Regions from separate parts of the Micromonospora sp. CNZ295 genome, predicted to be linked through region 1. Evidence: riboswitches for the same ligand, from Rfam matches in the RefSeq annotation. Region 1 holds a riboswitch; each other region holds the start of a gene.
What was found. Region 1 has a riboswitch for cyclic di-AMP ahead of EV376_RS07755 (VldE C-terminal domain-containing protein). Riboswitches for the same ligand answer to the same signal wherever they lie in the genome.
Positions count from the first base shown of each region.

Region 1 (6,919 bases):
GAGCGCCAGCAGGGCACCGACCTGCTGATCCGCCTCGGCCGGGTGGCGGAAGCGGCCGGCGGGATTCAGGGTGTACTCGTTGCGCCGCCCGACCCGGGTGCGGAGCAGGTAGCCACCCGCCTCCAGATCGGCGACGATCGCCTGTGCGGCCCGTTCGGTGATGCCGACCTCGTCGGCCACGTCACGGAGCCGGGCGGTGGGGTTGCGCGCGATGGCGAGCAGCACGTGGCCATGGTTCGTGAGGAACGTCCAGTTTCGGGTGCTCCCCGGCTCTTCTGCGGTCGCCATGCCGCCATCGTATGACCCGTCCGGGGAGTGCTCACGACCACCGTGACTCCAAAGGGGCCGCGCGCAAGGGCTCGACAACATATGAAGCGCATATCACGCATCCCTTGACGTGCCTTTTGCTGCGTGTGACGGTGGGTGACAGCCCGAGTCCAGTGCCGGTCCGGGTCCCACCAGTTCGTCGCCGCAGGGACGAGGTGAGGCATGAGTAATCCCGGAACGCCCGGCACGCAGCCGGACCAGGCCCGGCAACCCGCCGCACCGGCGGGCGCAGGCCGCGCCGCAGACGCGGCCCCGGCCGGCCCGATCAGCCCGCCGGGAGCGGTCGTGGCCGCAGTCACCAACCCGGCGCAGGCGCTCGCCGAGCTGTGCGCCGGCAATCGGCGCTTCGTGGCGTGCGAGCCGCGCCACCCCAACCAGGACGCCGGCCGCCGGGCGGCCGTGGCGGACGGGCAGCACCCCTTCGCGGTGATCGTCGGTTGCTCCGACTCCCGGCTCGCCGCCGAGATCATCTTCGACCGGGGGCTGGGCGACCTGTTCGTAGTGCGTACCGCGGGGCACACCGTCGGGCCGGAGGTGCTCGGCAGCGTGGAGTACGCCGTGACCGTGCTCGGCACGCCGCTCGTCGTCGTACTCGGGCACGACTCCTGCGGCGCCGTGCAGGCGGCCCGTGCGGCCGCCGCCACCGGGGCACCCCCGCCCGGCCACCTCGGCGCCGTGGTCGACGCCGTCGTGCCGAGCCTGCGTCGGGCCGCCGCCGAGGGCATCGCCGGCATCGACGGGATCGTCGACATCCACATCGCGTGCACCGTGGAGGCGATGCTGGACCGGTCGGAGCCCCTCGCGGCCGCCGTGGCCGCCGGGCGGTGCGCGGTGGTGGGCATGTCGTACCGCCTCGCCGCCGGGGTGGCGCGGACGGTGGCCGCGGTGGGGGTTGCCGACCCCAGCGCGGCCGAGCGCGCGGCGGCCTGATCCGGCCGGCATCGGGCCGGCGGCCGAACGAGCAGCGCCGGGACCGCGGACGCCACGGGCCGCCCCGTGGGTCGTGGGGCGGCCCGATCGCGTGTGGTCGTCCTACAGGAGCGACACGTGGACGTGGTCGGTATGGTCGGACGCGCCGCTGTACGACTTCCAGCCGGTTGCCGGGAACCAGATCTGCCGGTTCCAGATCACGTAGTAGACGCCGAGCCGGTCGGCGTTCCGGACCAGGAACGCGGTCAGGTTGTTGCCGTACATCCGCATGTCGTTGTTGTGCCAGGAGGCGAACCCGCTCTTCTGGAGCGACCAGTCGCAGGCCCTGCCCTTGGGATGCTCGAACGGGCCGCCCGACCGGTGGCAGCCGACGAACCGGTTGAACCCGACCCGCTTGACCTCCTTGTACATGTGCAGCGTCCGGGGGGTGACGCAGCCGGAGGTGGTCGGATCGGGCTCGCTGCAGGACTGGGCCTTCCAGTCGCCGTCCGCGGTGCGGCCCGGGGCCACCCGGGCGACCGGCGAGGTAGCGTTGACCAGGCCGCCGGTGAGCCCCTTGCCGCCGACCAGGCGCAGCGCCTTCTCCGCCTCCCGCTTCTCGCGGTTGATGGCGTTGGTGAGCTTCTGCTGCTCGCGGATCTCGGCCTCGAGCGCGAGCTTGGCCTGCTCGGCGCGGTTCTTGACCGCGTTGACGACGCCGAGTCGCTGGTCGTTGACGAGGTTCAGCTCGTCCAGCGCGGTCGCGCGGGCGATGAACGAGTCGGGAGTGTTCGCGGTCAGCAGCATCGACATCGCGCCGATCCGGCCGGTCCGGTAGGACTGGGCGGCGATCTCGTTGACCTGCGGTGCCAGGGCGTTGAGGTCGGCCTGCGCCTTCCGGAGCTCCAGTTCGAGGGCGAGTCGGCGCTGCTCCGACTTCTTCAGCGCGGTGTTCGCCTTGATGAACTCGCGGTTGCGGGACTCGATCAGGTCGCCCAGCAGCTTGGGCTCCTCGTCGTGCCCGGAGGGCTGAGGGGGACTGGTGGGGGCGGCCGACGCCGGGGTGGGTCCGGCGAGGACCGCCAGCGCGGCGAGCACGGCCACCACGGGTGTCAACCAGCGGCGTAGGGGTGCCGTCACAGTGTTCCCTTCCGTCGACCGCCGACCGGGTTAGCTGACGGGTTCGGGACGGAAGCGGCCCCTACCGCTGGTGCGGATTCACCCCACGTACCTGGTTCCCCGGCTCGCCTGGTGGCGATTGGGCGGTGGCCCCGCAGACGCCGGTGCGCGCCTTCGGCGGTGACCGGCAGCGAGGTTACCTGACAGTCGTCCTGGGGATCTACGTCCCGAAGCCGACCAAACGCGCGATTTCGTCGGTGCACTGCGTAACCAGTGACGCGTTTATCAGGAGGATGCTCCTGGATCGTCACGCTCCGGAGTGTCACCATGTGGTGTCCGTGCTCCTGTCTCGATCGGGCCACCGGTCACCGGTGGCGGGGGTGGTCGTTCCGGCGCGGGCAACGCTGAGCGCCGCCAGCGCCTCGGTGCGTTCCCGGGCCGGCCGTGGCGGCGGCGCGGGGGCGTCGTCGCCGCCGGTCGTCCCGCCGCTACCCCGGCCGGCGGTGGTGACCAGGGCGGCCAGCCCGGTGGTCAACGGGACGGCGGCGATCAGTCCGAGCGTCGCGACCGCGCTGCGGACGATCTCCTGGGCGAGGAACTCGCTGGTCAGCATCTGGCTCACCGGCCGCGAGTCGGCGGTCAGCAGGAGCAGCACCGGCAGCGAGGCACCCGCGTACGCCAGCACGATGGTGTTCACCGTGGAGGCGATGTGGGCCCGGCCGACCCGGGTGGCGGACCGGTAGAGCTGGCGGCGGGACAGCCCCGGGTTGGCGTTCGCCAGCTCGGTGACGGTGGCCGCCTGGGTGACGGTGACGTCGTCGAGCACGCCGAGCGAACCGATGATGATCCCGGCCAGCAGCAGGCCGTGCAGGTCGACGCCGGCCTGGAGCATCGACAGCGTGGTGGCCTCCTCGCTGCCGTACCCGGTCAGGTGGGTGGCGGCGGTCGCGAGCATGCCCAGCACGCCGGTGAGCACCAGACTGCCCAGTGTGCCGAGCACCGCGACCGAGGTCTGCGCGGTGACGCCGTGGGTGAGGTACAGCACCACGAACATGATCAGGGCGGCGCCGACCACGGCGACCAGCAGCGGCGACCGGCCGGCGCTGATCCCCGGCAGCACGAAGGTCAGCAGGATGGCGAAGCTGGCGGCCAGGCCGGCGAGGGCGGCGAAGCCACGCCAGCGCCCGAACGCCACGATCGCGGCGGCGAACAGGGCCACCAGCCACACCAGTGGCTTGCCCCGCTGGTGCTCCGCGATGTTGTAGGCACGGGCCGACGGGTCGGCGGGGTCGGTCAGCTCGACCAGGATGACCTCGTCGCCGACGGCGACCGCCGGTGCTCCGGGCCCGGCGGGCACCGGGGTCTCGACCTGGCGTCCGGCGTCCGGCCCGTCGCCAACCCGTACGGTCACGGTGCCACACGGGCCGTCGCCGGTGGCCGGGCCGCCCTCGGGCGCCTCCGACGTCGGCGGGCACGGCTCGGTCACCACCCTGGTCACGGTGGCGTGGAAGCGGGGCGGCTCGGTGGTGGCGTCGGGCTCCCGGGTGTCCCGGGGCCAGAGCACGAGGGCGGCGACCACGGTCGCGACGAAGAGGGGGACCACCGTCGCGACGAGGATCCGTCGCACCCCGGGCGGGGCGGACGGAGCGGGACGGGTGTGGTCGGCGCCCATCGAGTGTCTCCCAACGATGTCAGGGCGGGGTACGGGCCGGCGGCTCGGACGGTTCAGCGTTCCCCGGAACTCCTCGCGGCGGGGTCCCGGCGGGTGGTGTCGTGGCCACGTACCGTGATGGCCGGGTCGGGCCTCGCATGGCCGCGCGCCGTCGGCGGCGGCACCGGCGCCCCGGGGTGGGCGGAGGCCGGGCGGTACGGGATCCGAAAGGCCATCGGCCGAATCGTAGCCAGCGCGGTCCCTGGACGCAGGTCGCGCGGTGGGGTGTCGGCGGTCGGGCCCGACGGTGGCGTCCGCGCGCCGGTTCCGCCCGGGCGCATGTCGACGGCTTGGCGGGGCATGATGCGGGCATGGCGGCGCACCCCAGGCCCGGCGGCGACCCGCCGCACGGCGGGCACCAGAGCGACGGCGGGCACGGACGCCACGGCGGGCACGGCGGGCACGGCGGCCACGAAACCGACGGCGGGCACGGCGGGCACGACAAGCACGCGGGGCACGACCCGGAGATGTTCCGCCGCCGGTTCTGGGTCTGCCTGCTGCTCACCGTGCCGGTCGTGCTGACCAGCCACATGGTGATGGACTGGTTCGGCTACCGGCTGGAGTTCCCGGGCCGGTCGCTGGTGGGGCCGGTGCTCGGCTCGGTGGTGTTCCTGTGGGGCGGCTGGCCGTTCCTGGTCGGGGCCGTGCGGGAGGTGCGGGACCGCGCCCCGGGGATGATGCTGCTCGTCGCCATGGCGATCACGGTCGCGTACGCCGCGTCGCTGGCCACCAGCCTGGGTGCGTTCGACCTGGACTTCTGGTGGGAGCTGGCGGCGCTGGTCACGATCATGCTGCTCGGCCACTGGCAGGAGATGAAGGCGATCGGGCAGGCCCGGGGCGCACTCGCGGCCCTGGCCGCGCTGCTGCCGGACGAGGCCGAGCGGGTGGAGCCGGACGGCGCCGTGAGCCGGGTTTCGGCCGGCGAGCTGCGGGTCGGTGACGTGGCGCTGGTGCGGCCGGGCGGGCGGGTGCCGGCGGACGGCCGGATCACCGACGGGACCGCGGAGCTGGACGAGTCGATGATCACCGGCGAGTCCCGGCCGGTCACCCGCGCGGTGGGCGACCGCGTGGTGGCCGGCACCGTGGCCACCGACTCCGCCGTCCGGGTCCGCGTCGAGGCGATCGGCGAGGAGACCACCCTCGCCGGCATCCAGCGGATGGTGGCGCAGGCGCAGCAGTCCAGCGGGCGGGCTCAGGTGCTGGCGGACCGCTTCGCCGCCGGCCTGTTCTATGTCGCCACGGCCGCCGCGGTGGCCACCGTGGTCGCCTGGACCGCACTGGGCAACGCCGACGAGGCGGTGGTCCGGACGGTCACCGTGCTGGTCATCGCCTGCCCGCACGCGCTGGGCCTGGCGATCCCACTGGTGATCGCGCTGTCCACGGCGCTCGCCGCCCGCTCCGGGATCCTGGTGAAGGACCGGCTGGCGCTGGAACGGATGCGGACCGTCGACGCCGTGCTGTTCGACAAGACCGGCACCCTGACCCGGGGGGAGCACGTCGTCACCGACGTGGCCGCGGCGCCGGGTGCCGACGGGGGCGAGGTGCTGCGGCTGGCGGGCGGCGTCGAGTCGGACAGCGAGCACCCGCTGGCCCGCGCGATCGTCGAGGCCGCGGAGCAGCGGGGCGGGGTCCCGGCCGCGAGCGGTTTCCGCTCCCTGCCGGGCCGCGGGGTGCAGGCCACGATCGAGGGCCGGGAGTACGCGGTGGGCGGGCCGGCGCTCCTGCGCGAGCTGGGCGTACGCCCACCTGCCGCGCTGGCCGCGGCGGGTGACCGCTGGGCCGACCGGGGGGCGGCCGTGCTGCATCTGGTACGGCTGCCGGACACCGTGCTCGGCGCGCTGGCCCTGAACGACGAGGTACGGCCCGAGGCGCGGCAGGCGATCGACGAACTGCGGGCGGAGGGGGTCCACACCATCGCCATGATCACCGGGGATGCCCGGCCGGTCGCCGAGGCGGTGGCCGCCGAGCTCGGTTTCCGGCCCGGGGTGGACGAGGTGTTCGCCGAGGTGCTGCCGGCCGACAAGGACAGCAAGGTCACCGAGCTGCAGCAGCGCGGCCTGCGGGTCGCGATGGTGGGCGACGGTGTGAACGACGCGCCCGCCCTGGCCCGGGCCGACGTCGGGATCGCGATCGGGGCGGGCACGGATGTCGCGATCGAGTCGGCCGGTGTGGTGCTCGCCTCCTCCGACCCACGCGGTGTCGGCGCGGTGCTCCGGCTGTCCCGGGCATCGTACCGGAAGATGCGGCAGAACCTGGGGTGGGCGGCCGGGTACAACGTGCTGGCCCTGCCGCTGGCCGCCGGGGTGTTCGCCTGGGCGGGGCTGGCGTTGAGTCCCGCACTGGCGGCGGTGCTGATGTCCGGATCGACGATCGTGGTGGCACTCAACGCCCAGCTGCTGCGGCGCGTCCGGCTGGAGAGCAAGGAAGAGCCCCTTGCCAACGCCGCACGAGGTGGACGGGACCCTTCTTAACGCCGCGCGCCCCGCCCGGGTCAGCCGCGCTTCATCAGCCGGCCGACGGCGGCCATCATCTCGGTGGCCATCTCGTCGGCCCGGCCCTCGACGGCACCTTCGTGCATGCAGTGGCGCGCGTGCCCGTCGAGCAGCCCGAGCCCCACCTTGTCCAGCGCGGCCTGGATCGCCGAGATCTGGGTGAGGACGTCGATGCAGTACCGGTCCTCCTCGACCATCTTCTCGATGCCCCGGACCTGCCCCTCGATGCGGCGCAGCCGCGCGAGCAACTGGTCCTTGCTGGCGGTGTAGCCCCGGATCGGGGCGGGCGTGGGTGTGGTCATGCGAACAAGGATAGCGTACCCCTGGGGGGTATGTTAGTGTCGTGAACAGTTACCCCTGG
Region 1 covers NZ_SHKZ01000001.1:1,619,481-1,626,399, forward strand. Annotated here, with positions in the region: gene EV376_RS07745 (MarR family winged helix-turn-helix transcriptional regulator) at 1-288, opposite strand, end outside; gene EV376_RS07750 (carbonic anhydrase) at 490-1,257, shown strand; gene EV376_RS07755 (VldE C-terminal domain-containing protein) at 1,360-2,376, opposite strand; cyclic di-AMP (ydaO/yuaA leader) riboswitch at 2,381-2,511, opposite strand; gene EV376_RS07760 (YibE/F family protein) at 2,678-4,027, opposite strand; gene EV376_RS07765 (heavy metal translocating P-type ATPase) at 4,378-6,537, shown strand; gene EV376_RS07770 (metal-sensitive transcriptional regulator) at 6,558-6,860, opposite strand.

Region 2 (6,919 bases), 4.5 Mb from region 1:
GGGGCGCAGCACCGGCTGGAGACGCTCGCCGAGTTGGCCCACCTGCCGGCCGCGGCGCTGGTCGGCGACCGGGACCGGCTGACCCCGCCGCCGTGCGCGGAGTCGATCGCGGCCGCGCTGCCGGCCACCGAGCTCACCGTCTGTCCCGGCGCGGGACACATGCTGATGATGGAGCGCCCCGACGAGGTGAACGGCGCCCTGGCGGGGGTGCTGCGCCGGATCCTGGACCGTCCCGCCGCGACCGTGGAGGTCACCGGGTAACGCCTGCGTACCTCCAGCGGGCGGGGTGACGCCGGGGCGTACCCTCGTGCGTTGGCCGGCGTACGGCCGCGCGTACCGCGCCGCCCTCGCCGCCGTTGTCAGGAGGAGCGAGCGTTGACCGACCAGACCGCGCTGGAGCAGGAGATCGCCGTCGAGCAGCGGCATCTCGACCGGGTGTACGCGCGCCTGGCCGAGCTGCGCCGGTCGGCGGTCCGCGCGGAGAAGGAGGGCTACCGGCTGGCCCGGGTCGGCAACTTCGGCGCCCTGGTGGAGCGGGACGCGATGGTGTTCCACGCGGCGCAGCGCCGGCACCTGTTCGACGCCGAGCACGAGGGCCTGGTGTTCGGCCGGCTCGACCTGCGCGACGGGCAGGTGCTGCACGTCGGGCGGCTCGGCATCCGCGACGAGAACGCGGCCACCCTGGTGGTGGACTGGCGCGCGCCGGCGGCCGCCGCCTTCTACCAGGCCACCCCGGCGCGGCCGCTCGGCGTGGTCCGGCGTCGCATGATCCAGTCGAGCGGCGAGCGGGTCACCCGGATCGAGGACGACCTGCTCGACCCGGCCGCCGCCCCGCCCGACCTGACCGTGGTGGGCGACGGCGCCCTGCTGGCCACCCTGTCGAAGGCGACCGGGCGCGGCATGCGGGACATCGTGGCCACCATCCAGCGGGAGCAGGACGAGGCGATCCGGTCGCCCGGCCCGGGTGTCACGATAGTCTCCGGCGGCCCGGGGACCGGCAAGACGGCGGTCGCCCTGCACCGGGCCGCGTACCTGCTGTACTCCGACCGCAGCCGGTACGCCGGCGGCGGCATCCTGGTGGTCGGGCCGTCGGCGGTCTTCGTCGAGTACATCGCCTCGGTGCTGCCGTCGCTGGGCGAGGACACCGCCACGCTGGCCTCACTCGGCAGCCTCTTCCCGGGGATGCGGGCGACCCGCACCGACCCGCCGGAGGTGGCCGCGGTGAAGGGCTCGCTGCGGATGCGGCGAGTGCTGGAACGGGCCGCCCGGGACGCGGTCCCGGGTGCCCCCGGGGAGTTGCGGCTGCTGTACCGGGGCCAGCTGCTGCGCGTCGACCGCCGGGAGCTGGACACGATCCGGGACCGGGCGCTGCCCCGGGGGGCGCGGCGCAACGAGGTGCGCCGTGCCGGCTTCGACGGCGTCTTCGCCGCGCTCTGGGCGCAGGCCCGGCGGTCGGGGATCCCCCGCCTGCCCGACCAGCGCGCGTTCGAGGACGAGATCGCCGACCGGCCGGAGTTCCGCGAGTTCCTGAAGGCGTGGTGGCCCCGGCTGCACCCGCGCCACGTGCTGGGCTGGCTGACCCGGCCCGAGCGGCTGCGCCGGTACGCCGGGGGTGTGCTCTCCGGCCGCGAGATCCAGCTGCTCGTCGAGGCGTACCGGACCCTGGACACCGAGGGGCTGACCGTCGCCGACATCGCCCTGCTCGACGAGTTGGACACGCTGCTCGGCAAGCCGATGCGGCCGGCGAAGCCGAAGCGGGACCCGTTCCAGCTGACCGGCGGCGTACGCGAGCTGAGCACGTTCGCCGACCGGCAGCGGGCCGCCCGGGAGGCGGCCCGGCAGCGCCCCGAGGACTACCGCGAGTACGCGCACGTGGTGGTCGACGAGTCGCAGGACGTCTCGCCGATGCAGTGGCGCATGATCGGCCGTCGTGGCCGGCTGGCCTCGTGGACGGTGGTGGGCGACCCGGCGCAGACGGCGTGGACCGGCGACCCGGACGAGCTGGCCCGGGCCCGCGACCAGGCGCTCGGCCGGCGGCGGCGGCACCACTTCACGCTCACCACCAACTACCGCAACTCGGCGGAGATCTTCGCGGTGGCGGCGGCGGAGATCCGGCGGGTCGACCCGGACCTGCCGCTGCCGACCGCCGTCCGCTCGACCGGCGTCGACCCGATGCGGCTGGTCGTGCCGCCGGACGAGCTGGAGACGGCTGTCGTGGAGGCGGCCGGCACGCTGCTCGGTGAGGTGGCGGGGACGGTCGGGGTGATCACGCCGGTGCCGCGCCGGGACGCGGTCGCCGGGTGGCTGGGCGGCCTCGGCGCCCCGCGGCTGCAGGTGGTGACCAGCCTGGAGGCCAAGGGCATGGAGTACGACGGCGTCGTCCTGGTGGCGCCGGGCGAGATCCGGGCCGACCCGGGGTCGGGCGTGCGGACGCTGTACGTCGCGCTGTCGCGCGCCACCCAACGGCTCACCACCATCGACCCCACCGGCTGAGCCGGCACCGCGACCGACAGTTGCATACATAGCGATGTGAGCATAGGTTAGGCACGGATCGGGACGGGCGACGGAAGGTGTCCGCGTGGGCGCAGGTCATGACCACCACCACGGGTCGGTCGCGAACGCCGCGCAGCGGCACCGGGGGCGCCTCTGGGCGGCCTTCGGCCTGCTCGCCACCCTGATGGTGGTGGAGGCCGTGGCCGCCTTCCGCACCGGGTCGCTGGCCCTGCTCAGCGACGCCGGGCACATGTTCACCGACGTGCTCGGCATCGGCATGGCGCTGGCCGCGCTCACCGCCACCCGCCGGCGCAGCGGTGACCCGCAGCGCACCTTCGGGCTCTACCGGCTGGAGGTGCTGGCCGCCCTCGCCAACGCCCTGCTGCTCTCCGGCGTGGCGGTCTACGTGCTGGTGGAGGCCGTCCGCCGGTTCGGCGACCCACCGGAGGTGCGCACCGGGCCGATGCTGGTGGTGGCCATCCTCGGCCTGCTCGCCAACCTGGTCGCCTTCGCCCTGCTGCGGCCCGGCGCGAAGGAGAGCATCAACCTCCAGGGCGCCTATCTCGAGGTGCTGGGCGACCTGCTGGGCAGCCTCGGCGTGATCGCCGCGGCCCTGATCATCACCGGCACCGGCTGGTGGTGGGTCGACCCGCTGGTCGCGGTCGCCATCGGCCTGTTCATCCTGCCCCGCACCTGGCGGCTCGGGCGGGCGGCGCTGCGCATCCTGGTCCAGGCCGCGCCGGAGCACCTCCAGGTCACCAGCGTGCACGACCGGCTGGTCGCCGTGCCCGGCGTCGCCGAGGTGCACGACCTGCACGTCTGGACGCTGACCTCCGGGATGGAGGTGGCCTCCGCCCACCTGACGATCGCCACCGGCGCCGACGTCGCCGTCGTCCTCGCCGCCGCCCGGGCCACCCTGCGCGACGAGTTCCGCATCGAGCACGCGACGCTGCAGATCGAGCCGGGCGCGGCCGCCGGGACCTGTGGGGCCGTTGAGTGGTGAGGGGCACACGGCGATCCGCGCTGAGCTTCGTACCCTTATGTCTGATTGAGCGGTGACCACGCGGGCACCCTCAGTAACATCCGCTGCATGCGTCACCCCTGCCCCGGTAGGCTCTGACCCGGCCTCCGCCAGGCGGCACCCACCGGTGCCGGCGGCGGCCGCCGCCTAATCGCCCGCCCGGGCGAGCCGGGGAACCAGGTACCTGGGGTGCATCCGCGCCAGCGGTAGGGATCTTCCGTCCCGAACCCGTCAGCTAACCCGGTCGGCGGCTGACGGAAGGACATGTGCATATGCCAGCAGTGGCACCCGTACGACGACGACCCGCCGCCCGCGTGGCGGCCCTGATCATCGCGGCGCTCGCGCTCGGTCTCGGCGTCGCACCGGTCGCCCCGGCGGCGGCCGCTCCCCCGGCCCGCCAGGCCGCCGCACCCGGGGACGACCCGGAGGGCGGCACCCCCGCCCTCCGCGCCCAGCTCGAGGCGGCCAGCAAGGGGTATCTGGACGCCAAGCGGGCCCTGGAGACCTCGGTCAAGCGGCAGCAGGAGCTCGCCGCCCAGCTCAAGGCCACCGAGACGCAGCTCGCCGAGCACACCAGCCGGGTCGGGCAGATCGCCGGCCTCGCGTACCGCACCGGGCGCCTCGGCGCCGCGTCCGCGCTGCTCAACAGCTCGTCCCCCGAAGGCTTCATGGACCGGGCCGCCGCCCTCGACGCGGTGGCCGCCAACGAGGACCAGGCACTGCGCGAGCTGCTGGACACCCGCGACCAGGTCAACCAGGCCAAGCTCGCGGTGGAGGTCGAGATCGGCGAGCAGCGCAAGCAGCAGGCCGTGATGGCCAAGCGGAAGCAGCAGGCCGAGCGGGCGCTCACCGTGGCCAACGAGCGGGCCGGTTCCGGCCCCGCCAGCCGCGGTTCGACGCGGGCGGCACCCGCGCCCCGGAACTCGGACGGCTCCTGGCCCTCCGAGTCGTGCAGCGTCAACGACCCGACCCCGGCCAACGGCTGCATCACCCCGCGTACGCTGCACGCGCTCAACCAGGCCAAGGCGGCCGGCTTCACCCGGTACGTCTCGTGCTTCCGCTCGGGCGGCTCCGGTGAGCACCCGAAGGGCCGGGCCTGCGACTTCGCGGCCCAGAAGAACGGGTTCGGCGGGGACGCGACCGGTGGCGACCGGACGTACGGCAACAACCTGGCGGCGTTCTTCGTGAACAACGCCGACCGGCTCGCCGTGCTCTACGTGATCTGGTACCGGCAGATCTGGTTGCCCAGCAGCGGGTGGAAGTCGTACAGCGGCGCGGGTGGCGACCCGTCCAGCGACCACACCAACCACGTGCACCTGTCGGTCTACTGACGCGGGCGCCCGGGCGGGGCCGTCGGGCGACCGGCGGCCCCGGTCCGCCGGCGGCTTCAGGCTGCTTCCAGCGCGGCGCCGAGCCGGCTGGCGAGCGCCAGGTGCGCGGCACGGGCCCGCGCGAACGCGTACCCGAACAGCGGTGCCGGCGCCGCGAGGGTGATCTCCACGTCGATGCGTACGCCCTCCGGCTCCGGCGAGAGCCGGGTGCGGTTGCGTATCATCGTGGCCGGCCACTGCCGGGCCACGGTGACCACCTCGTCCTCCGTCGCGACGAGCACGTCGGCGCGGTAGGTGACCGGCAACCGCAGCCGGCCGAGCGGGAGCCGGTCGGTGATCGCGTAGCTGGCACGGGCGCCGCGCCGGGGCGCGACCCGGCGGACCCGGGCGATCAGCGGATGGAACTCGCCGTGCCGGAGCAGGTCGGCCAGCAGGTCGGCGGCGGCCGCGGGCGAGGACCGCGCCTGGACGGTGTAGCTGAAGGATTCCCGCCTGAGCACGCCGTCTCCCGCCGTCGTCGCTCCCCCGATCGTCACCCACTCCCGCCCGGGCTGGCAACGTCCGGCCGGTGACCGCCCGGACGCCCGGCGGTCGCCCGCCGGCCCGACTACGGTCGGCGGATGGGGTACGACGCGACATGGACGACGGCCGGGAGACGCGGGCATGGCTGAACACGTGATGGTCTTCGCGCCGACACCGCGGCTCACGGTGACGATCGACCAGCCCAGCGACGCGCCGGAACTGCACCTGCATCCGGGCGGGCAGGGTGTCTGGCAGGCCCGCATGATCATGTCGCTCGGGGTCGACGTGGTGCTCTGCACGGCACTGGGTGGCGAGGTCGGCCAGGTGCTGGAGCCGCTGCTGGTCAGCGAGGGCGTCGACCTCAAGGTGGTGGTCCGGGACTCCGGTGGCAGCGGAGGGTACGTGCACGACCGGCGCGCGGGCGCCCGCCGGGAGGTCGTGGACGTGCCCGGCCATCCGCTCGGCCGGCACGAGCTGGACGAGCTGTACAACCTGGCGCTCGGCGAGGGACTGCGCGCTCCGGTCAGCGTGCTCAGCGGGCCGAACGAGCCGTCCCTGGTCCCGGCGGAGCTGTACCGGCGCTTCGCCGCCGACCTCGGCGCCAACGGCGCCCGGGTGGTGGTCGACCTGGCCGGCGAACACCTGGCCGCCGTACTCGACAGCGGTGTCTTCTTCCTCAAGGTCAGCCACGAGGAGCTGATCGCCGACGGGCGGGCCGCCGGCGACGACGAGGACCAGCTCGCCCGCGCGATGTACGACCTGCACGCCGGCGGGGCGGAGAACGTGGTGGTGAGCCGCGCCGACAAGCCGGCCCTCGCGCTCGTCGACGGCGAGGTGTTCGAGGTCGAGATGCCCCGCCTCCAGGCCGCTGATCCGCGCGGGGCGGGCGACTCGATGACCGCCGGGGTGGCCGCCGTGGTGGCCCGGGGCGGGGACATCCGGACGGCCGTCCGCACCGGAGCCGCGGCCGGAGCGCTGAACGTGACCCGGCACGGGCTGGGCACCGGCCGGCTCGACTCGATCACCGGCCTGGTCGACCGGGTACGCCTGGTCCCGGCCGGCAGCCGGCCGCAGGAACGCACCACCCCGGACGAACTGGCGGGCCGGGCGGCCGAGCGATGACGCTGCGCGTACTGATCACCAACGACGACGGGATCGCCGCGCCGGGCATCGCGGCGCTGGCCCGGGTGGCGGTCGACCTGGGCCTGGACGTCGTCGTCGCCGCGCCGCTGGAGGAGGCCAGCGGCACGAGCGCGGCCATGACCGCGGTGGAGCGGGAGGGGCACGTCGTGGTGCGGGATCACCCGCTGCCCGGGCTGGACGGCGTGCCCGCGTTCGGGGTGGGCGGCTCCCCCGGCTTCATCGCGCTGATCGCGGTGCACGGCGCCTTCGGCCCCCCACCGTCGGTCCTGCTGTCCGGCATCAACCGCGGCGCGAACGCCGGACGCGCCGTCCTGCACTCCGGCACCGTGGGCGCCGCCTTCACCGCGGCCTCGAACGGCTGCCGCGCGCTGGCGGTGTCCCTGGACGTGCTCTCGGCCGGGGAGGCGAC
Region 2 covers NZ_SHKZ01000001.1:6,107,942-6,114,860, forward strand. Annotated here, with positions in the region: gene EV376_RS28395 (alpha/beta fold hydrolase) at 1-261, shown strand, start outside; gene EV376_RS28400 (AAA family ATPase) at 376-2,493, shown strand; gene EV376_RS28405 (cation diffusion facilitator family transporter) at 2,579-3,496, shown strand; cyclic di-AMP (ydaO/yuaA leader) riboswitch at 3,649-3,780, shown strand; gene EV376_RS28410 (VldE C-terminal domain-containing protein) at 3,796-4,845, shown strand; gene EV376_RS28415 (SRPBCC family protein) at 4,902-5,345, opposite strand; gene EV376_RS28420 (PfkB family carbohydrate kinase) at 5,509-6,489, shown strand; gene surE (5'/3'-nucleotidase SurE) at 6,486-6,919, shown strand, end outside.
Region 2: another riboswitch for cyclic di-AMP. It lies ahead of EV376_RS28410 (VldE C-terminal domain-containing protein); the one in region 1 lies ahead of EV376_RS07755 (VldE C-terminal domain-containing protein).

Region 3 (6,919 bases), 1.5 Mb from region 1:
CGGGACGATGGGCATCGTCGCCCAGCCCGACTACAAGGCCGTCGTGGACCGGGTGTTCACCCTCGGCCTGTCCGGCGTGCAGTTCTTCTTCATCCTCAGCGGATTCGTGCTGGTCTGGTCGTACCGGCCGGGGGAGGCGAAGCGCACCTTCCTGCGCCGGCGGGTCGCCAAGATCTACCCGAACCACGTGGTGATGTTCGTGGCGGCGCTGCTGGTCGCGTACGCCTTCGCCGACCCGGTCAACCCCCGCGCCGCGCTGGAGAACCTGCTGCTGGTGCAGGCCTGGGACCCCACCCCCGGCGTCTTCTACAGCATCAACACGGTGAGCTGGTCGCTCTCCTGTGAGCTGTTCTTCTACGCCTGTCTGCCGTTCGCGCTGCCGCTGATCCGGCGGCTGCCGGCCGGTGCGCTGTCGGCCGTGGTCGTCGCGGTGCCCCTGCTCATCCTCGCGCTGTGGCCGGCGCAGGCCCTCGTACCCGAGGAGAGCCGGTGGTGGTTCACCCAGATCTTCCCGCCGGTGCGCTCGCTGGAGTTCTGGATGGGCGTTGCCGCCGCCGAGTTGCTGCGCCGGGGCCGGTGGCGCGGCCCGCGCCTGGGACCGGCCACTGTGGTCTTCGTGGTGACCTGGGTGGTGGCCGGCGGCTGGATCCGGGCCGAGCTGTGGGCGGCGCTGCTGTCCGCGGCGTACGTCCTGGTCATCGCTGCCGCCGCCGACGCGGACGTGCGCGGCCGGCGGACCCCGTGGCGCTCCCGGCCGATGGTCTGGCTCGGCGAGGTCTCGTTCGCGTTCTACCTGGTGCACGTCCTGGTAATGGTGAGCGTGCTGCGGCTGACCGGTCACTACGGCGTGGGCCTGGGTGGCTGGTGGGGGCCGGCCGCCGTGGTGGGCTTCCTCCTGGTCAACCTGCTGCTGGCGGCGCTGCTGCACCGCTGGGTGGAGACACCGATGATGCGCCGGCTCGGGCCGCGCCGCACCCGGCGGCCCGCCGCCGGGTCCGTGCCGGCGCCGCGCACCGCCGAGCCCGACAACCCCAGGGTGTACGCGGGCGAGCGCCGCTGATCCTCCACGCTGGCCGGTCCCGGCGCGCAACTCACCGCGACACGCCCGTCACAGCTGCCGGCGGGGCGGTGCCGGCGGTACCGTGGGGCCGTGCTTCCGGTCGCCCTCACCTGTCCGTTGTGGTGGGTGGCGCGCTGGGCCTCGCGGCTGCTCGCCGGCCTCGCACTGACCGCCGGTCTCACCTTCGGCGGCACCGGCCCGGCCCACGCGGCCGGGGCGGTCGATGCGACCGGAGCGTTCGCCACGGTCGCCCCCGCGGCTGACTCCACCCGGCCGACTGCCGATGGCGAGCGCTGCGCGGGCGGGTCCGCGCCCGGCATCACGTCGGCCACCCGGTCGGCGGTGGACGAGGCGTCCTCGGGCTGGCTGACGGCCGTCGCCGCGGCGGTGCCGCACGGCAGCGCCCGGCCGGCCCCGGCGACCGGCGGCGACTCGGTGCGGTGGTCCGACCGGTCCGGCACCACCTCCGGTCCGCGGGCCCCGCCGCTGAGCTGAGCGCGGCCGCCCGACACCTTGCGCACGGGCACCCTCCCGCCGCGAGCGGCAGCGGACGGGCCCTGCCGACACTCACCGACTCGACCACGGGTCCCTGAGTCGGCCCGGCCCGACCAGCATCCGTCCCCCCGCCGCACCGCCGGCCAGCCTGCCGGGCGGTGCGAGCGTCCGATCCGTATCCCCGTGAGGATTGCCGGCAATGACCACCGTTCTCCACGAGTTCCTCGTCGATGTGCCCCGGGCGACGGCCATCTGGTCGGCGCTGCTCCTGCTCGCCCTGACCACGCTCACCGTCGTCGCCGCCCGGCCCGAGCCGGACCAGCCCGTCGCCGACCCGCCACCGCCGGACGAGACCGCCGACCTGCGCCGGTACGCCGAGGAGGTGGCGGTGGCAGCGGCTGGCGCGGCCCAGACGGCGCGTCGGCGGCGGGACGCCTGGCTGGCCGCCCAGCAGGAGGCCGAGGGGGCCTGGCAGGCGTACGACGAGGCGGACAGCGCGGCCTGCCGGCTCGCCGCGGCGGCGCCGCTGCCGCCGCCGGCCAGCCCCCGCACGCCGGCCGAGTACGCGTACCGCGAGCGCTGGCTGCACCACGCCGCGGTGGCCGCCCATTGGCGCGGCGACCTCTCCGCCCAGCAGCTCCAGGACGTGTTCCGGCACCGGGAGGGGTGGGACCCCCGCCTGCACCCGGTGGACCAGGAGATCGTCTTGACGCGGGCCGTGCGGGACGGCAAGCTGGCCGCCTATCGCGCGGCGGCGGCGCGTGAGCGGGCGTGCTGGCGGGACGCCGAGGTGGCCGCCGAGGCGGCCCGGACGCTCGCCGCGGAGGCGTGCGCGGCGGCGGAGCGGCTGCGCCCGGTGCGGCCGGCGCGGTCCCGGCCGGCGCCGGTCGGACGGCGGGTGGCCTCGGTGCGATGGCGGCCGGCCCGGGTGGGCTGACCTGCCGCGTTAATTTCGGTGACGCCGCTCACAGGAATGCCGAACCGGTCAAGTTTCTCAGGCTGGTCGATTATCTCAGGCCCCGTGCGAGAAAAAGGGACGACCTGTCCCGTTCTCGACCGGCCGCGCCGTCATGGCCCCTTAGCCAATTGAGTGACGTCAGTTCGGAAGTGTCCACTAAATTGCTGCCATGATCGAGGTTTAAGCAGGTCACGACGGCTTGGCAGGCCCATGAACCGACCAGTAATGTCGGCCCGTCCGGTGCGGTACCCGTCGCAAGTGGCGACGCCGCGCCGACCCGCTCAATCGCCGAAAGGCGAGCCGGGGACCCCTTGCAACTGGGGTGAATCCGCGAGTTTCGCGGTAGGGCGCACTTCCCGCCCGAATCCGTCAGCTAACCCGGTAGGCGGTGCCGGAAGGAGTTCCGTCTTCGTGCAGCACGAACCAGCCCCCCGGGCGTCCCGCCGCCTCCACGGCCTCGCGGTGCCCGCGCCCGTCCGGTCCACCGCCGGGCGCTGACCCACCGCCCACCGCCCGGTCCCACCGGGCGCGAACCCTGGTGGCCACCCGCCGGCGGAGCCCCCTCCGCGCGGCCCGCCCCTCGCCGCTCGCGGCCGGCACGGTGCGCCACCAGCCCCAACCGTCCGTGGAGGAGAAGGAACCCGTGAAGCACCACCTCAAGCGACAGCTCCGTCGCCTCGTCTCCGAGCGCCCGTACCAGGTCGCCGCCGCGTCGGCCGCGGCGCTCGTGCTGGCGACCGGGGCCGGCGCCCTGGCCGCCGGCGCCGACGAGACCCCGGCCCCCACCTCGGCGCAGTCCACCGCCGCGCTGGCCGAGCGGGACGGCGACGCCCCCGCCTCGCGTGGCGAGGCCCGCGTGGCGGTCGCCCCCACCAGCGCCGCCCCGTCGAGCGCCGCGCCGTCCAGCGCCCCCGCCACCACGGCCGCCGCCGACCCGGATCTCAAGAAGAAGCCGGCGGCGCCCAAGCCGCCGAAGTCCAAGGTCCTGAAGTACGACTACCAGGCGCAGATCAACTTCTACTACTGCGGGCCGGCCGCCGTCCGGAACGCGCTCAGCGCCGCCGGCATCGAGCGGACGCAGGACCAGCTCGCCGGGCCGCTCGGCACCGACCAGTTCGGCACCGACTCGGCCGAGGACACCACCCGGGTGCTCAACGCCACGGTGAAGGGCTCCCCGTACCGGACCCGGATGATCAAGGGCGGCGCCGCCACCCCGGCCCAGATGGACCAGCTCCAGGCCGACGTCGTCAAGGCCGTCACCGACGGTCGCGGCGTGGTGGTCAACGTCGCCGGCTCCGCCACCGACACCGCCGGCGGCTGGCACTCGTTCCCCGGCGGCCACTACATCGCGGTCGTCGGCTACGACGACGAGGGCCGCCGGGTGCGGATCGCCGACTCGGCGAACCCCGCCGCCGGCTCGTACTGGATGACCACGATCGCGCTGGCGAACTGGGCCGCGACCCGCGGCTACTCCGCCTGATCTGCCGCTGCGACGTCGGGCGCCGGTTCCCCTTCCTGGGGATCGGCGCCCGTCGCCGTTCCGGCGGCCGGGCCGGAGGCCGCGCGGCCCCGCGAGGGGCGACTCGTGTCACCCCTGGCCGTCGCGTGCCGGCTTTCCGCAGGTACGGGGCGGAGTGCGCGCGCCATGACCGCGCGCCGTCGCGCGCGGCCAGCGCGCGCCGCTTCGCGCACCATGGCCGCACCCAGCCGCCCGTCCCAGCCGGCTTCCGCACGACGCCCGTGCGCAGATCTTGGACAGTTACCGTTCGCCGCGAACGGTAACTGTCCAAGGTCTCTGAGCGCTGAGGGTTGTCCCGGACCAACCGCGCCGCCGCACGCCGGCTTCGAGGCGGCAACCGGCAGGGGGCGGCACCTGACCCAGAAAAAGCGCCCGCCCGGATACCGGGGCGGGCGCTTTCGAGTGGCTGGTCAGCCGCGCGCGGAGACCCTCGTGACGAAGGCCCGCCACGCGGCGGGGGAGAAGGTCAGCGCCGGCCCGGTCGGGTCCGTGGAGTCCCGGACACCCACGACACCGGGCAGGTTGTCGGCGACCTCGACGCAGGTGCCGCCGTTGGTCGACGAGCGGGACGACTTGCGCCAGCGGGCACCGGTCAGGTTGTCCATGTCTTCGCCGCTTTCGTGAGTACGTCGAGTGTCTGCCCGAGCGGGAGGGCCTCACCCCGGACCGCTTCCCACAGCACTCCCAAGCGCGCCACCGGGTCGGGCAGTCCTTCGGTCTGCGACTTTAGCTGGTGGTCCACGCAGCCGGCGCGTGAGCCATCCGGCAGGTCGGCCAGGATGAACGCTCCGGCCAGTCCTGAGTAGATGCCAGCGGACAACGGCACGACGTGCAACTGAATATGGGGCTGTGCGGCGCAGGCCAGCAGGTGTTCCACCTGCTCGGCCATCACGTCGGCGCCTCCGCACGCCCGCCGGACGACCATCTCGTCCAGCACGACGAAGAGCTGTGGGGCCGGGTCCCGACCGAGAACGGACTGCCGTTCCAGCCGCGCGGCCACGCGCCGGTCGAGCTCCGCAGCCGGCGCACGGGCCGCGCGGAACGTCGCGCGAGCGTACGCCTCGGTCTGGAGCAGCCCCGGCACGAAGGAATGTTCGTACCAGCGCAGCGCGGTCGCCTCCCGCTCGACCTGAATCCACTCGCGCAGCCAGACCGGAGCGGCATCCCCCTTGACCAACTCGTCCCAGAGCGTCGCGAAGTAGCCACCCGTGCTCAACGCCTTGTCGACCGCCGTCAGGTAGGGCAGCGTCGGCGGTTTGGTCCCGGTCTCGATCGCGCTGACCTGCGAATCCGAGCAGTAGACCGACTCGCCGAGTTGAGCCTGGGTCAGCCCGGCGGCCGTCCGGCGTCGCCGCAGCTCACGGAGGAGGAACTCGGACGGCGAGATACCCACGACTTCCACACCCTTCCACGGCTCTCCACACCACTCCGCGCCGGTCCGCATCGGAGCGTCGCGCTCCGCGATCGAGTGGTGACTGTTCCGAGCCTAGGGGGCTGGCGTCCAGGGTGGAAGGACGAGCGGCGTGCGCCGGTGGAGGGCCCCGAACTCACCGGTCGCGCCGCCGGCCCCGGCCTACCCGCGAAGGAGGTACCGCTGGTGACCATCGCCGTCGGCCGCACGATCCGGGTCCGGGAGGACGCCTACCGGTTCGGCACCGGGACCCTGACCCTGTCCATCACCGAGGTCATCAGCAGCCAGGTCATCGACGGCGCGGTCTGGGTCCAGCTCAAGGGCCGCGAGATCCGCCCGGACCGGTCGGTCGCTCCCCGGGAGCGGTACGCGGCCGTCCGGGTCGACGCCGTGACGGAGATAGAGCCGGTGCGGGCCCGGTGACCCGACGCCGCGCCGAACACATCCCGTCCCGGCCCACCTGGCGCTGCCGGGCGTGCGGGATCGCGTGGCCGTGCTCGCCGGCGAAGCTTCGCCTGCTGGGGGAGTACCGCCATGACCGGGCGGCCCTGCTGGTCCACCTGGCGACGCTCTGGGCTGAGGCCGCCGAGCAACTCGCCGGGTTGGACGGCGGCACCCCACCGGACCGCCTGTTCGAGCGCTTCACCGCCTGGGCCCGCGCCCGGTAGGCGGCCGCCCGCCGCACCAGCCGGGCCGCCCCGAGCCGGCGACCCGACCGGGCGTACTCAGGAAAGCTGCTCCTTGGCCTCGTCGTAGCCGGCCGGGGCAGGTGCCGCGGTGGGCGAGTAGATCACGCGGATGACGCCGGTCGGGTACGCCTCCGTCGCCGTCACCGCGAAGTGGTACCGCGGGTCGCCGTCGTCGAACAGTTTGCGGCCCTTGCGCGCCGCCACCGGGTGCACCAGCAGGCGCAGCTCGTCGACCAGCCCCGCGGCGAGCAGCTGCTGCACCACGGAGATCGACCCGGGGATGAGGACGCCCCGGAGGCTGGCGTCGGCCTTGAGCGCGGCGACGGCATCGACCAGCTCACCGCCGATCAGCTCCGAGTTGCGCCAGGAGAACTCCAGCGGCTGCCGCGACACCACCACCTTGCGCATGTCCCCGAGCTGCTTCGCGAACGGCGCGTCCTCGCCACCCGCGGCCTCCCGGTCGGGCCAGGCGCCGGCGAAGCTGTCGTAGGTCACCCGGCCGATGAGCAGCACGTCGGCGGCGTCGTAGTCCTCGGTCACGGCACGGCCCATGTTGTCGTCGAAGTACGGGAAGTGCCAGTCAGGGTCGATCTCGGCCACACCGTCGGCCGAGATGAACAGGGTGGAGATGACCTTCGCCATCGAGGTGGTCCCTTCGAAAGAGAGTGTGTCGGCAGGTTGGACCGGTGCAGCATCGCAAACTCATCGGCCGGCCACGGCCCGACCGGACGAACCAGGTGTCGGCCTCCGTCGCAAGCTTTGTGCCGGGTGCGCCAGCCCGGTCGCC
Region 3 covers NZ_SHKZ01000001.1:3,128,693-3,135,611, forward strand. Annotated here, with positions in the region: gene EV376_RS14790 (acyltransferase family protein) at 1-1,060, shown strand, start outside; gene EV376_RS14795 (hypothetical protein) at 1,151-1,555, shown strand; gene EV376_RS14800 (hypothetical protein) at 1,755-2,492, shown strand; cyclic di-AMP (ydaO/yuaA leader) riboswitch at 2,782-2,916, shown strand; gene EV376_RS14805 (C39 family peptidase) at 3,157-3,993, shown strand; gene EV376_RS14810 (DUF397 domain-containing protein) at 4,443-4,637, opposite strand; gene EV376_RS14815 (helix-turn-helix domain-containing protein) at 4,625-5,476, opposite strand; gene EV376_RS14820 (hypothetical protein) at 5,630-5,866, shown strand; gene EV376_RS14825 (flavin reductase) at 5,863-6,111, shown strand; gene EV376_RS14830 (dihydrofolate reductase family protein) at 6,169-6,774, opposite strand.
Region 3: another riboswitch for cyclic di-AMP. It lies ahead of EV376_RS14805 (C39 family peptidase); the one in region 1 lies ahead of EV376_RS07755 (VldE C-terminal domain-containing protein).